Linked DNA regions of Acidisarcina polymorpha. Each later gene encodes a partner of the first gene's protein in a complex. Links are inferred from orthologs where the notes say so. Each region holds a gene or a part of one and is shown on either strand. Other genes may lie near its edges.

Region 1 (8,278 bases):
TCGTCGGCATCGCCGCCGCATCGCCCAGCGGACAGAACGTCCGCCCCAGCATGTTCTCCGCCAGGTACTTGATGTTGTCGATGTCCTTGGCCACGCCGCCGCCTGCGTGAAAGCGGGTCAGCGTCTTCTTCAGCCAATCCGTGCCTTCGCGGCAGGGAATACACCAGCCGCAGCTCTCATGCTGGTAGAACTTGATCGTGCGCAAGGCGAACTCGACCATGCACACCGACTCATCGAGCACTACTACGCCCGCCGAACCGAGCATCGTCCCCGCCTTGCCCATCTGATCGAAGTCCATGCCGACATCGATCTCATCCGCCTTGAGCACCGGCGTCGACGAGCCGCCGGGCACGACCGCTTTCAGCTTCTTGCCGTCCTTAATGCCGCCGGCGACCTCGTAAATCATCTTCTTTAGGTTGTAACCCATCGGCAACTCGTAGACGCCCGGGCGCTCCACATGGCCCGAGATGCCGAAGAGGCGCGTCCCGCCATTACGCTCCGAGCCGAGCTTCGCATACTCCGCCGCGCCGATACGGAAGATGCTCGGCACCGCCGCAATCGTCTCCGCATTGTTGATCACCGTCGGGCCGCCATAGATCCCGACCACCGCGGGGAAGGGCGGCTTGATCCGGGGAATACCGCGCTTCCCCTCGAGCGACTCCATCAGCGCCGACTCTTCACCAACCTCGTACGCGCCCGCGCCGGTATGCGAGATGACGTCGAAGTCGAAGCCCGTGCCCATGATGTTCTTGCCAAGATAGCCTTGGGCATAGGCGTCGGCAATCGCCTTCTCCATGATTTGAAGCAAGTAGCGGTATTCGCCGCGCAGGTAGATGAAGCCGGTCTTGGCGCCGATCGCGAGACCGGCGATGATCGTCCCTTCGATGATCGCGTGCGGGTCGTGCAGGAAGATCAGGTGGTCTTTGCAGGTGCCCGGCTCGCTTTCGTCGCCGTTGACCAGAACATATTTCGCCCGGTCGCTTTGCTTAGGCACGAACGACCATTTCAGCCCGGTCGGGAAGCCCGCGCCGCCTCGCCCGCGCAACCCTGAAGCCTTCATCTCGTTGATGACCCACTCCGGGCCCTGCGCAATGCACTTCTTGAGCGATTCGTATCCGCCCAACTCGACATACTTGTCGAGATTGGCCGCGCCCTGGCCGAAACGGTAGGAGATGACCTTCACTTCATCGGGATGGGAGACCAGTTCGGGCATTGTTCAAACTCCCTTTCCGTTGCTGTCTGCCTTAGGGGCGGATTGCGCTTTGGCCCGGTACTCGTCGAGTATCTTGTCCATCGCCTCGGGCGTCAGGTTGTCATGGAAGTCGTAGTTCACCTGCACCGCTGGCGCCCAGCAGCAGGCCCCGATGCACTCGACCTCTTCCAAAGAAAAGACGCCATCCGGGGTGGTTTCCTTATGGCCGATGCCTAGCCGTTGGCTGCAATGGGCGAGCAATTCATTCCCGCCGCGCAGCATGCAGCTGATGTTGGTGCACACCTGGACGTGGAATTTACCATGCGGCTTCAGGTGAAGCAGCGAATAGTAGCTGATCACGTTGCGAACTTCGAGCGGGCTCAACTGCACTCGTTCTGCAATCTCTTCGATCACCGCATCCGAGAGGCATCCGACCTCGTCCTGCGCATAGAGCAGCATCGGCACCAGCGCCGAACGCCGCACCGGATAGGCAGTCACCAGCTTGTCGAAGCGGGCCGCGAGTTCAGGAGAAAAAATCGTTATCGTCGTACTCATGCCGGTACCTCAATCCTGTCGAGAGTGGCCGCCGTAGTCAGCAATCCAACCAGATGGATCGCCGCGTGGTCCATGTCGAACTCGGACCGATCCAGAGCGACGGTGCCGTCGGCATTCAATTCGAAGGTGCCGCGTTCCTGCTTGTCTCGTTCCTGTTTGTCCTTGGTCGTCAGCGACCAGACACCGCGCCCCAGCGTCGGATAGTACTCGACCCTCAATGTGCTGCCCTTCACGACGATTTCAAGCGAGCCGGGTGTCAGGTCAAGCACCCCATGCTCCACCCCATTGAGGCTGGCTGCAGCGGCATACGACCTTAGCAAAGAGGCAAACGAGCGCCACAACTCGGTGCGAACGTCGGAGCGCAAAGCTGTCAATCGGAATGGAACCGGGGCGCTCACCGGTCGATCTCCCCGAGCACGATGTCGATCGAGCCGATCACCGCCACTACATCTGCCAGCAGCCGGCCTTCGCACATCACCTGCAGGGCCTGTAACGTCGCGAACGACGGATTCCGCATATGCACCCGGTACGGCTTCGCGGTGCCGTCCGAAACCACGTAATACCCCATCTCGCCGCGCGGCGATTCGATCGCCTGATAGACCTCGCCTGCCGGGACCGGGAAGCCCTCGGTCACGATCTTGAAGTGGTAGATGAGCGACTCCATCTGGGTCTTCATTTTTTCCCGGTCGGGCAGAACCACCTTCGGCGAATCCGCCTTGATCGGACCCTCCGGCATCCCATCGAGCGCCTGCTGACAGATCTTGACCGACTCGCGCATCTCTTCGAGGCGAATCACATACCGGGCCCAGACATCGCAATCGTTCGAGACCGGCACCTTGAACTGGAACTTCTCATAGCTCGAATACGGCATGTCCCGCCGCAAGTCGAAATCGACGCCGCTGGCCCGCAAGGGCGGCCCGGTCACTCCCAGCGCAATGCCATCCGCTGCGCTCAAGTGTCCGACACCCTTCAACCGGCTCACCCAGATCGGGTTGCCCGTGAGCAGGTTCTGATACTCATCAATCTTCTCGGGCAGGATCTTGATCAGCGCCTGGACGCGGTCGAAGAAGTCGAACGGAGGCTCGAGCGCCAAACCGCCGATCCGGAAATACGAAGTCATCATCCGCTGGCCAGAGACGTGCTCGAAGATCCTCAAAATCTCTTCCCGCTCGCGGAAGGTATAGAGGAAGACGGTCAGCGCGCCAATGTCCATCGCGTGCGTGCCCAGCCAAACCAGGTGCGAATTCAACCGGGTTAGCTCATTGAGTAGAACGCGCATCCACTGCGCCTTCTCCGGAATCTCCATCTCCAGCAGCTTCTCGACCGCCAGGCAGTAGCAGAGATTGTTCGACATCGGGCTGAGATAGTCGATGCGGTCGGTCATCGGCACGACCTGCTGGTAAAACTTCGCCTCGCAGGTCTTTTCAATGCCAGTGTGCAGATAGCCGATGTCGGGGACGACCTTGAGCACGGTCTCGCCGTCAATCTCAATCACCAGCCGCAAGACGCCGTGGGTCGAGGGGTGCTGCGGTCCCATGTTGAGGACCATCGTCGTGTCGCCCGAGCCTTCGACGACATGCGGTTCGAGCAGCGAGCCGGTAGCAACAAATTCTGTCATCAGCGGTAACCCTCCACCGGATAGTCCTTGCGTAAGGGATGGCCTTCCCATTCGTCCGGCATCATGATGCGGCGCAGGTTCGGGTGCCCCGCGAAGCGTATCCCGAAGAGGTCGAAGACCTCGCGCTCATAGAAGTTCGCCGACGGCCAGATCGGAGTGATGCTGTCGATCACCGGATCGTCGCTCGACACGAAAGCCCGCAACCGGATCCGCTGCTTCAAGCCATGCGAAAGAATGTGGTAGCTCACCTGAAACCGCGGCTCGGTCGGATACCAGTCAACCGCCGTCACGTCTTCAAGGAAGTTGAATCCGGCGTCCCGCACCACCTTCGCTGCTTCGCGAATGTCATCGACGGCCACCGTCAACGTCAACTCACTGCGGTCCCACAACGCGTCGACAATGGCCGCCGGCTTCCACCCCAGCAAGGCGGAGATTCCCGGATTCGCAGCATGTTCGGAGAGCACAGCGTCTTTGGTCGAGGTCGGCATAAGTTAGAGGTCCGCCTTGTCGGAAGACCAATCCAGAATGCCCTTGTGCCAGATGTAAAACAGGCCAACCGCGACGAAGCCGAGATACACGATCATCTCCCAGAAGCCGAAGAACCGGCCGACGCCGAGCGAAGGCAGCTTGCGGTAGATCACCGCCCACGGCAGCATGAAAACCGCTTCCACATCGAACAGGATGAACAGCATCGCGACCATGTAGAAGCGCACTGAGAAGCGGCCCCGCGCATCGCCTAACACGGGGATGCCGCACTCATAGGCTTCCAGTTTGGCCTTCGTATTCCGGTGCCGCCCGATAAACCAGGACCCGGTCACCATGCCCACCCCCATGCCGACGACGACAATTACTTGAATCAGCAGTGGCAGGTAGTTCCAGAAATAATTTTGCGAGTGCATCAAGGCCCCTGACGGTGAGAAAAGCGTTGGAGTAACCCTACTCCGACTCTAAGTTTAAGGCACTCCAGAGTCAAGCCTAACAGCCGTTGACGACGGGTCCATTGAAATGGTGGAGTAAAAGCGAATTGGTTCTTCCAGCGGCCCATTGCGGCTCTGCTTTAAGGCCATAAAGTTTGGCTCCCTCGCGGCTGCGCGGGCACGACCGCTGGCCTTGACGCTCCACAAAGCGACCTGCCACAATTCCGGACAAACGGAGCGGAGTTCTACGGTTCACTCAAAGGAGCCTCCAGAGGAGAGTCTTTCGATGGGCGCGTTGATTGTATGGCTAAGCCACTTGCTGAATCGGATCTTCGGTGGAGTTATCCTCGCGCTGCTCCAGCCCTGCGCATCCACACCGGGAGCCGCGCCCATCTCATCAGCTCCACCTTGACCATCGAGTTGCTGGTGACAGCCTTCCTCCTTCTGTCCTTCATCGCGGTACGAGTGACGCTCGATATCGAGAGGCCGCCCGCTGCTCAGCACCTTGCCGAGATGCTGCATGAATTCGTGACGAACCAGGCAGGAGCCATAATGGGCCGCGGCTTCGAACCTCATCTTCCTTTTGTCACCACCATTCTGCTTTTCATCGGATGCTGCAATCTGGCTGGCCTTCTGCCGGGAATCCATACCCCGACCGCAACCCCCTCTGTGCCGCTCGCCGTGGCCTTGCTGACGTTTCTGTACAGCGAATTCCATGCAGTTCGCGTGCAAGGCGTCCTGGGATACTTGAAGAGTCTGGGAGGCCCCATCTGGTGGACGGTTCCGCTCATTCTTCCCGTCGAAATCATCTCCCACCTGAACCGCAATGTTTCACTCACCGTGCGTGTCTATGCGAATATGTACGCCAGCGACCTGCTCACCCTGGTCTTCTTTTCGCTCGTTCCCATCGGGCTGCCGGTCGTCTTCCTGGGTCTACATTTCGGAGTAGCGCTCATTCAATGCTACGTTTTTATGCTGCTTGCCTTGATCTATCTCGCTGAAGCCAATGCCGGCCATTGAACCTGCGCACTGAACCCCTGTTCGCTGAATGTTATTGAGCGGCCACAAACAAGCCGGCCCGTCATTGCTACAAGCCGGGAATAACGACCATCCGGCAGCCTCGAGCCATCCCCAGGTCTTCACATGCCGCGAATCACCTCTTCGAGCGATTGAGTCAAGACCGCCGGTCCGACTGCTTCGTCGATCGACTGAATCCTCCCAACATGGATCATCAACTTCCCGGAACGGAACCATTTTGACTTGGCTTGCTTTATCTCTCCAACCCCCCTCAGGGCGACTGGCAAAATGGGCACTCTGGACTCCGCCGCCAAAATGCCGATTCCGCTGCGAAAAGGATGCAGCCGCCCATCCTCCGAACGGTGGCCCTCCGGGAAAATCAGCACCGAATAGCCCCGATCCATCGCCTGACCAGCATGGGCAAAGCTCCGCCGAAAGCCCATCGATCGCGGCAGCGGAAAGACATTGAACAGCGCCGTGATCAAGAAATAAGCAACCGGTCCGAAGTCGCTAAACCGGAATTCACTCTGTCTGCGACCCTCGCGGAAGTCGCGCAGCATCTCGCCCGACATCGCCACCGCCACGCGATGCCGCAGCTTCGGCGGTAGCGCATAGAGCACCAGAGCGGCGTCATAACTGCTCACGTGGTTGGCAATGATCAGCAGCGGCCCGTCGGGAAGGCCGCTGCTGTCGCGGATCACCTGCGGCGCAGCCAGCAGCCAGACCAGCGGCCGCATGACCGTCTCAAGGAAGAGCACCCGCAGCCAGCGAACCGGAGTCGTCCATGGCCAGAACGGATAGCGATGATCATCCGGCTTCGTTGCCCGGTCGGACGGCGTTTCTGGCGCCGGAACTCTACGCTCGACCCGCTCTTCAACGTTCCTGCGGCCGGGCAAGCTCACCAGCGCACGCAGCTCGCCCAGCGTCCGGACGCCCTCCATCGCGTCATCCGGCAGCTCCACGCCCAACTGCTGTTCGAGCGCCGATTGCAGCTGTACCCGTCCCAGGCTGTCGAGCTGGAGGTCCTCGGAGAGCAGGGAAGCATCGCTCGCCTCGGTCACCTTCGCCCCGCTCACCGAGGCAATCAAACGGAGAAGCCAGTCCCCATCGCCGGCTTCCCGGCCAGCCTCATCCGGACGCGCCAACGCTGCGCATGCCCAGTCGGCGACCCGCCGGCGCAGCAGTTTGCCGGTGGGAGTATAGGGAAACTCCATCTCCGGCCAGCGCACCCAGCGGCGTATCTGCTGAAATTCAGCGAGCTCCCGGTTGGCGCCGCGCACCGCCTCCGCCAGGGCCCCGTCCGCCGCCGAGATACCGTTTGCCGCCGGACTTTGGCTTACCCCTGAATCGATCACCACCGCCAACGGCTCGGTGCCGCCCAAAGCCGGGCAGCCGACCACCACGCAGCTCCGCACCCCCGGCTGTTTGCACAGAGCGGCTTCGAGGTCGGCGGCATGAATGTTCATGCCCGAAGCGCTGACGATAACGTCGCTCTGCCGCCCGACGAAGCGCAGCTCGCCAGACGCGTCCCGCGCCGCCAAGTCGCCGGTCGCGAGCCACTCGTCCTGCCTCGGCTGCAAACGGCCGCCTTGCCAGCTTGAGGTCGACAGCATGTCGCCCCGCACCAGGATTTCGCCGTTTTCCCCCAGGCGAACTTCGCGGCCCGGCAATGGTTTCCCAATAGTCCCGCGACCGATCTTGAACGGATGATTCAACGTCACCAGCGCCGCTGTTTCGGTGAGTCCATAGCCTTGAATCAGCGCAAAACCCAAAGTGTTCCAGAACTCTTCCAGCTCCTGAGGCAACGAGGCGCCTCCGCAAACGATCGCCCAGAACTTGAAGCCAAACGCCCGATGAATGCCGCGGAACCTCCACCAGTGCTTCCACACCCGCTCCCCGCGCCCAGCCGCCATCTCCTCTGCGAGCCGCGGATCGGACGCCAGAAGATGCGTACGCAGCGGCTCGAGAACGCGCGGCACCGCGGCTAGCACCGAGATGCGCTCTCTGCGAATCGTCGCAATCAGCCGGGATGGCTCCAGCTGCGATTCGAAGTGGACCTCGGCCGCCAGCAGCGGAGGCACCCACAGCCCCATGAACTGCCCAAAAACATGGCTCAGCGGGAGGCTATGCAGAAAACGCAGCGGGTGAAAGATTCGTTCGTACTTGAGGTACTTGCCAATCTCCCGCTCGATCGGCCCCAGGCTCGCCAGCACGTTCCGGTGCGTATGGACGACCCCCTTCGGCTCCGAAGTGGTGCCCGACGTGAAGACAATTTGCAGCGGCGTCACGTCGGAGACGCTGGGATCGACGGTGAACAGAGGCTCCGCAGGGAGGGAATCCGCAAAGTCGAGAAAAGAGAGTTGGGGCGGCTTCGAGGAACCCGGCAACTCTGCTCTGGCCAGCAGCGAGCGGTCACCAGCAATCAGCCGCGGCGCAACGTCCGCAATCACCCGTGCCCCAAAGTCGCCCGAACCGGCCGCGTCGAGCGGCACCGCAATCACTCCGCGCAACAGGCAGCCGAAGAAGGCGGCAATCCATTCCGCTGAGTTCTCCCCCCAAAGCACCACCCGCTCGCCCGGGCCGATTCCGCGCCTGGCGAGCTCGGCTGAGAAGCGGCCCGCTAGCAACGCCAGTTCACGGTAAGAAGTCGCATAGCGTCGATTGCCGCGATACACCACCACCGCTGTCTGCGCCCCGTGGCGGCGGAAATCCTCGACGAGAGTAGCCAGGTTTGCCCGCATTGTCTCTAGTCTAGAGGGTGAGTCTTTGCTTCATGCAGCCAATGGGGTCAGAGGCAAAAATGCTCTAAAATCGAAGTTCGTTACTTTTCCATTCGTTACTTTTGCTAAGGAGAGATCATATGGACGCATTGAAGTTTTGGGCGGTCTTTTCGATCGGAGTGGCTGCCGGCGCGGCCGTGGCACTTATCTACGCTCCGCAGTCCGGAGCCAAGACCCGCAAGCAGCTCAAGCGCAAGCT
Region 2 (5,492 bases), 6.0 Mb from region 1 along the record:
ATCACCCGGCTTGATGGTGGTCGGGTTGGCCGAGCAGGTGATTGTCGGAGGCTCGTAATCCTTCACCGTGAAGTTTGCCGTGCAATCCGCAAACTGTCCTGGCTTCTGACCCTCGGAGACGTGACCAGTCACGGTATAGCTGCCTGGGCTCAGGCTGCTGGTATCGACATTGCCGGTCGTCGAATCGCCGGTAACTTTGACGCCAGAACCCGACCAGGTGTAGGTGGCGGTCTTCTTGGGATTGAGGTTGAGGGCGCTTCCCGTGACCGTAACCGGGTCACCGGGGAAGACCGAAGCCGGGCTAGCCGAGCAGCTGTAGGTAACCGGAGGAGGAGGAACGATGCTGCCGAACTTCACCACGACACCCGTGCTCAGGCGTGCGTTGTTCAGGTTAGCGCGACCGCCGGTTACTGGTTGGGGGCCGAAGGAGGCATGGTAGTACTGATAATCCGCCTGGAACAAGCGCAAGGCGAGGTGATGGTCGAACCATGGCAGCCCATAATCCAGGCCGCCGCCTACCGTCAAAGCCGTACCCCAGGTGTAAGCGTGAGAGGCCAACGGTTCATAGTTCGGGCCGCCGAGCCGCAGACCGCCGGCCAGCGCGTGGACGAACGGGGTGATGCCTTCATCGGTGGGATAACGGGCAATAATACCGCCGGAATAGGTCGAAGCCCCGTCGTTGTTTCCGTCCGGATGAACCCCAATCTCTACCTGAGCGCCCACGTACTTGTTGAAGAAGTAACTGCCGCTACCGATCGCTCCATAGTCCACAGAAGAGTACTTCGCGGGGCTGAGCGTCCCGTCAGCGAGCGTGGTGGTGATTGTGCCGTGAGGGGCGAGGTAAGAATATCCAAGAAAGATATCTATCTTGGATATCGGTGCGGCCGGTGGGGCAGAGGCCGGTGGGGGCGAATTCTGTCCGTATAAGCTCGATGATCCGAGCCCTACGGCGCCAGCTACGAGCAGAATTCGGCTCAGAGAACCTGTGGGACAAGAAAACATGCGTCTATCCTCCAAAAACCTTAGTGAAAAGTGACCTCGGTGAAACTAATGAGCCGACCGCAATGACTCATACCGAACTTGTTGCAATACCGCGCGTTGCGTACTCGAAGCGCTTACTTCAGGCTGCAGCACTATGAATGGTACACGCTAAGCCGCTGTTACTACACGGTCTTTTCAAAAACTTCGAACCTTTCGAACCTTCGCCAGGGGCGCCTATAGATTTAATGTGCGGCGCGTACTGCCCCGCTCCCGCTGAATCTTCTCTTGCAATAAAGTAATTGCATACATCAACTGTTCCGGGCGGGGTGGACATCCGGGCACATACACATCCACCGGAATGACCTGATTCACACCCTGAACCAAAGCATAATTGTTGAACACGCCGCCAGACGTCGCGCAAGCGCCCATGGATATTACCCACTTTGGTTCCGGCATCTGGTCATACAGGCGGCGTATGACCGGCGCCATCTTCTGTGACACCCGGCCCGCTATCACCATGAGGTCCGATTGCCGGGGCGAAGGCCGGAATACTTCGGCCCCAAATCGCGCAATATCGAATCGCGAAGCTCCCATGGACATCATCTCGATCGCACAGCAAGCGAGTCCGAAGGTCATCGGCCATACCGAACTCTTGCGCACCCAATTGATCGCAAAATCCAGAGATGTCATGAACACACCCTCGGGTTGCTCATAACCGTAATTGGCTTCTCGCACCTTCTCGCGATTTTTCGAGCTGCTCTCGAGCGAACCGAACAAATATCGATCTGAAGTCGCTAGTGACATATTCTCAATATACCTCCGATCTAACTCATTCCAGACGTTTTTTGCGACTTTCGCCTGCTTTTTTCAAAAGGGAGCACTTAGATTTCGCTCCATGCGACAGCACTACTTCACGGACCGCTTATGCAGGCCGATGGAATCGCACAGCTTTTGGATGTAGAAAACAATGAGGTCGAGCTCAAACATTTTGAGCTTCGCTGCACTTCGGGATGACGGCCGCCGCCGCAACCCGACCGCTCCAGGGTTGGCATTCCCGCCAACCGGCGCTACTTCCTGTGAGAGGCATCTCCATACTCGATTGATGAACCTGATACTCTGACCATCGAAATCAACTTTATATCGCGTGTGCTCAGTCAGGTTGAAAGCGAACAACTATGCAGAAAATTGAAGCGATCATTCAGCCATCGAAGCTCGATGCAGTAAAGGATGCCTTGATCGAGGCCGGCGTCGAAGGCATGACCATCCTTGAGGCTCGCGGTCATGGCAGGCAAAAGGGTCATACCGAGTTCTACCGGGGACGCGAGTACACCGTCGACCTGTTGCCAAAGATCAAGCTGGAGATGGTCGTCAGGGATGAAATGGTCGAGAAAACCGTACAGGCGATCCTCTCTGCCGCGCGCTCAGGCAAGATCGGTGACGGCAAGATATTCATCACCCGAGTGGATGAAGCCATTCGCATCCGAAACGACGAACGAGGCGAGACTGCCCTCTGATACTGCTGCAGAATAGGACCCGGATGCCAGCGGCCGCGGGTCCGAGCTCAGTCCTTCCCCCTGGACGGCGATTTTTGTCCCTTTGAATTCGCAGCATTGCCTGTAGACTTTTTTTACCCAAGTAAATCGGCCTTGACCAGTTAGGCCAAATCATCTTCGGCCACGGGCGGAGTTGCCGGAACTCTCTCAGTTACCGCTTCTCCGGCCTGCGAATACTGCTATACCAGGGGGAAATTGTCGCTAGCATGACCGACGGTGCACTTCTCTCTCAACTGAGAGAGACTTACCAGCAGGAATTCGTGAGCCTCCGCCAAAGCTTTGAGCGGAGCGGCGACGGTGCGGCCATCATCCGACGGCGTGCGATTTCAGTTGATACGCTCTTCAAAGCATTGTGGAGACAGGCGCTGGGCAAAGAGGTTGACCGTTCTGGCGTAGCTGTGGTTGCTACTGGCGGTTATGGCCGCCGCCATTTGTTTCCCTACTCCGATGTCGATTTGCTCTATATCTTTGCGAACGATGAGGCTGAGCGAGAGTTCCGGGAAGCGGTACAGATCGCAAATCAAGGGCTTTGGGACATCGGCCTTCGCGCCAGTCCCGCCATGCGGACCTTGAAAGAATGTGAAAGGATCGATCCAGACAACCTCGAGTTCATTGTTTCGACTTTAGACCGGCGTTTCATCACCGGCGACAACACACTCTACCGGCGATTTCAGATAGATATACTGCCTGGTCTCCTGCTTCGCGAGGGCAACGCCATCACTCAGAAGCTAGCCGAGATGGCGCGTGTCCGTCATGCGAAATACGGCAACACGATCTTTCACCTTGAACCCAATGTCAAGGAGTGCCCTGGCGGTCTGCGGGACTACCAACTGGCGCAATGGATCACGCTGCTACGGTACCTGCACGACCAGCAAAGCTGGCCTAAAGAAGTCGGCCCCACGTTTCAGAACGGTTCGAATGATTCCGAGTCGGCCTTCGACTTCCTCGCCGCAACTCGATGTTTCCTGCATTTCCGCCGCAACCGCGATGACAACACTCTGGATTGGCACGCGCAGGACGAAGCAGCGGCGCTTAGCATAGGCCTGGAAACGCGCGGCACCGCCGACCCGGCCTACTGGATGCGCACCTACTACCGGCATGCCCGGGCGGTTTTTCGCCGCGCCACCCTGATTCTGGAAAGTCTCCCGCCGGCCCGCCAGTCGTTCTACCGTCAGGTGCGGCGGCGACGCACACCTATCGCCGGCACCGACTTCTTCCTCGAACAAGGCCGGATCGACCTCGATGAGACCGCCTCAGTCAATGAAGCCGATAGCATTCTTCGGGTCTTCGCTTTAATCGCATCTCACGGATACTCGCTCACGCAGAAAGCCGAAGATCGGGTAGCCGAGTCACTGCCGGTGCTAGCTGTCCACATGCCGGAGGGTCCGTTCCTGTGGAACTGCCTTCGGGAGATCCTGCTCGGTCCCCATGCCGCCCATGCCCTGCGCACCATGCATGCGCTCGGGGTCCTCGAATTACTCATCCCGGAATTTCACGGCATCGATGCTCTAGTGATCCGGGATTCCTATCATCGATACACGGTCGACGAACATACATTCCTGGTGATTGAGAATATTCACCAACTGCGGCAGCTCCGGCAGGATGGCGAACAGCGCTTCGCGGCGCTTCTACCCCAAATCGAACGGCTCGACCTCTTTCTACTGGCGATCCTGCTGCACGATACCGGCAAGGCGAGACGCAATGGGGATCACTGCGCAGCCAGCGTCGAACTCGCGGAAAGCCTGCTCGCGCGGCTCGACTTTGATCCGGAAGAGCGCGAGACCGTCCGCTCGCTGATCCGCAATCACCTCAATATGTCGCTCGCGATGCGCCGGGACATCTTCGATCCGGAGAATATTCGAAGCTTCGCCGAATCCGTCATCAGCCAGGCCAATCTCAAGATGCTTTGCCTGCTGACCTACGCGGACATCAAGGCCGTGCACCCCGGTGCGCTAACTCCGTGGAAGGCTGACGCTCTGTGGCAGCTTTACATCTCTACTTCGAACCTCCTCGACCGCAGCGTCGATGAAGTGCGCTATCGAGGTGAGGCGGACAGCGGAATGCTGAACCGCATACTCGCTCTGGTACCCGACCGCAAGGAAGAGCTTCGCGCCTTTCTGGAAGGCCTTCCTCAACGCTACCTGCAGAGCCGATTGCCGGAGCAGATCCGCAACCACTTCAAAATGGCTTTAGATCTTCCTAACCAGCCAGTGCAACTAGCCTTCCGCACAACACGTCAGCTCTGGGAACTCACCCTGGTGACCATGGACCGCCCATTGCTCTTCGCCGATATGGCCGGAGCGCTCTCTGCCTGGGGCATGAACATTATCAAAGCCGACGCTTTTTCGAATGAAGCCGGGCTGATCGTCGATACATTTCAATTCACCGACACCTTTCGCACCCTGGAGCTGAATCAGAGCGAGATCGGACGCTTCGAGGAAAGTATTACCGATGTCATCTCATTGAAGACTCCACTCGAAACCCTGATGCGCCGCCGCAGCCATGCCTTCCAGCGGAAGCCTTCGAAAGTCAAGATTGCGAACCGCCTCGAATTCGACAATTCATCTTCGGAGCACAGCACGCTCCTGCAACTGGTCGCGCAGGATTATCCGGGGCTACTCCGCGAAGTCGCCAGGACCTTTGCAGAACACCGCTGCAACATCGAGGTTGCGCTGATCGACACCGAAGGCGAGATCGCGATCGACGTCTTCTATCTCACTTCGGAAGGCGCTAAATTGGACGAGCCGCTGCAAAAGAAATTGAGCGAAGCGCTCAGTTCGGCCCTTAACGAGGCGGCCGCCTAGTCATTGCTGTTGCGGCGGTGTGTCCGGCTACGCGGCGGCAGCCGGAAACGGCCCGCGACCAGAGCTAAAGCTCCAAAGCGCAGGCCGCTCATTCCGACAACAGTCAAGCTGTTGCGATCCGCATTGCCACGAGTTCCGCACTGCCACTAAGGGA

The links. Proteins that work in one complex are often made in the same cells at the same time.
Region 2: the proteins of nuoD (region 1) and ACPOL_RS01070 are in contact, whole or in part, in a cryo-EM structure (PDB 6KHJ), measured with the Thermosynechococcus vestitus proteins. The link is inferred for Acidisarcina polymorpha from one-to-one orthologs. Residues at the interface, in WP_011057128.1 of Thermosynechococcus vestitus: Pro17, His18, His19, Pro20, Ser21, Met22, Val25, Arg27, Met29, Thr31, Ile38, Asp39, Cys40, Glu41, Pro42, Val43, Ile44, Gly45, Tyr46, Leu47, His48, Arg49, Gly50, Met51, Lys53, Ile54, Asn57, Arg58, Pro65, Tyr66; in WP_011056552.1 of Thermosynechococcus vestitus: Leu46, Met47, Tyr48, Thr50, Ala51, Cys52, Phe54, Ile55, Glu56, Ala58, Ala59, Ile61, Gly62, Ser63, Arg64, Phe65, Asn76, Pro78, Thr89, Thr91, Lys93, Met94, Ala97, Leu101, Met123, Phe124, Ser126, Asp127, Ser128, Tyr129.

What each region holds. Positions count from the first base shown.
Region 1 is NZ_CP030840.1:6,220,163-6,228,440, reverse strand. Bases 1,254-4,225 are described here. They hold nuoD (NADH dehydrogenase (quinone) subunit D), read right to left. Parts: upstream 3,366-4,225; coding sequence 2,142-3,365; downstream 1,254-2,141. Other genes in these bases: ACPOL_RS26525 (NADH-quinone oxidoreductase subunit A), read right to left, coding at 3,857-4,225; ACPOL_RS26530 (NADH-quinone oxidoreductase subunit C), read right to left, coding at 3,365-3,853; ACPOL_RS26540 (hypothetical protein), read right to left, coding at 1,744-2,145; ACPOL_RS26545 (NADH-quinone oxidoreductase subunit NuoE family protein), read right to left, coding at 1,254-1,747. Outside these bases: NADH-quinone oxidoreductase subunit NuoF, read right to left, coding at 1-1,213; more of ACPOL_RS26545, read right to left, coding at 1,217-1,253; more of ACPOL_RS26525, read right to left, coding at 4,226-4,264; atpB (F0F1 ATP synthase subunit A), read left to right, coding at 4,586-5,302; ACPOL_RS26515 (AMP-binding protein), read right to left, coding at 5,422-8,040; ACPOL_RS26510 (YtxH domain-containing protein), read left to right, coding at 8,160-8,278.
Region 2 is NZ_CP030840.1:229,285-234,776, forward strand. The notes cover bases 1-2,839. They hold ACPOL_RS01070 (NADH-quinone oxidoreductase subunit B), read right to left. Parts: upstream 1,786-2,839; coding sequence 1,216-1,785; downstream 1-1,215. Other genes in these bases: ACPOL_RS01065 (OmpA family protein), read right to left, coding at 1-1,002; ACPOL_RS01080 (P-II family nitrogen regulator), read left to right, coding at 2,157-2,495; glnD ([protein-PII] uridylyltransferase), read left to right, coding at 2,741-2,839. In the rest of the region: more of glnD, read left to right, coding at 2,840-5,338; ACPOL_RS01090 (choice-of-anchor P family protein), read right to left, coding at 5,485-5,492. UniProt on the Escherichia coli protein: NDH-1 shuttles electrons from NADH, via FMN and iron-sulfur (Fe-S) centers, to quinones in the respiratory chain. The immediate electron acceptor for the enzyme in this species is ubiquinone.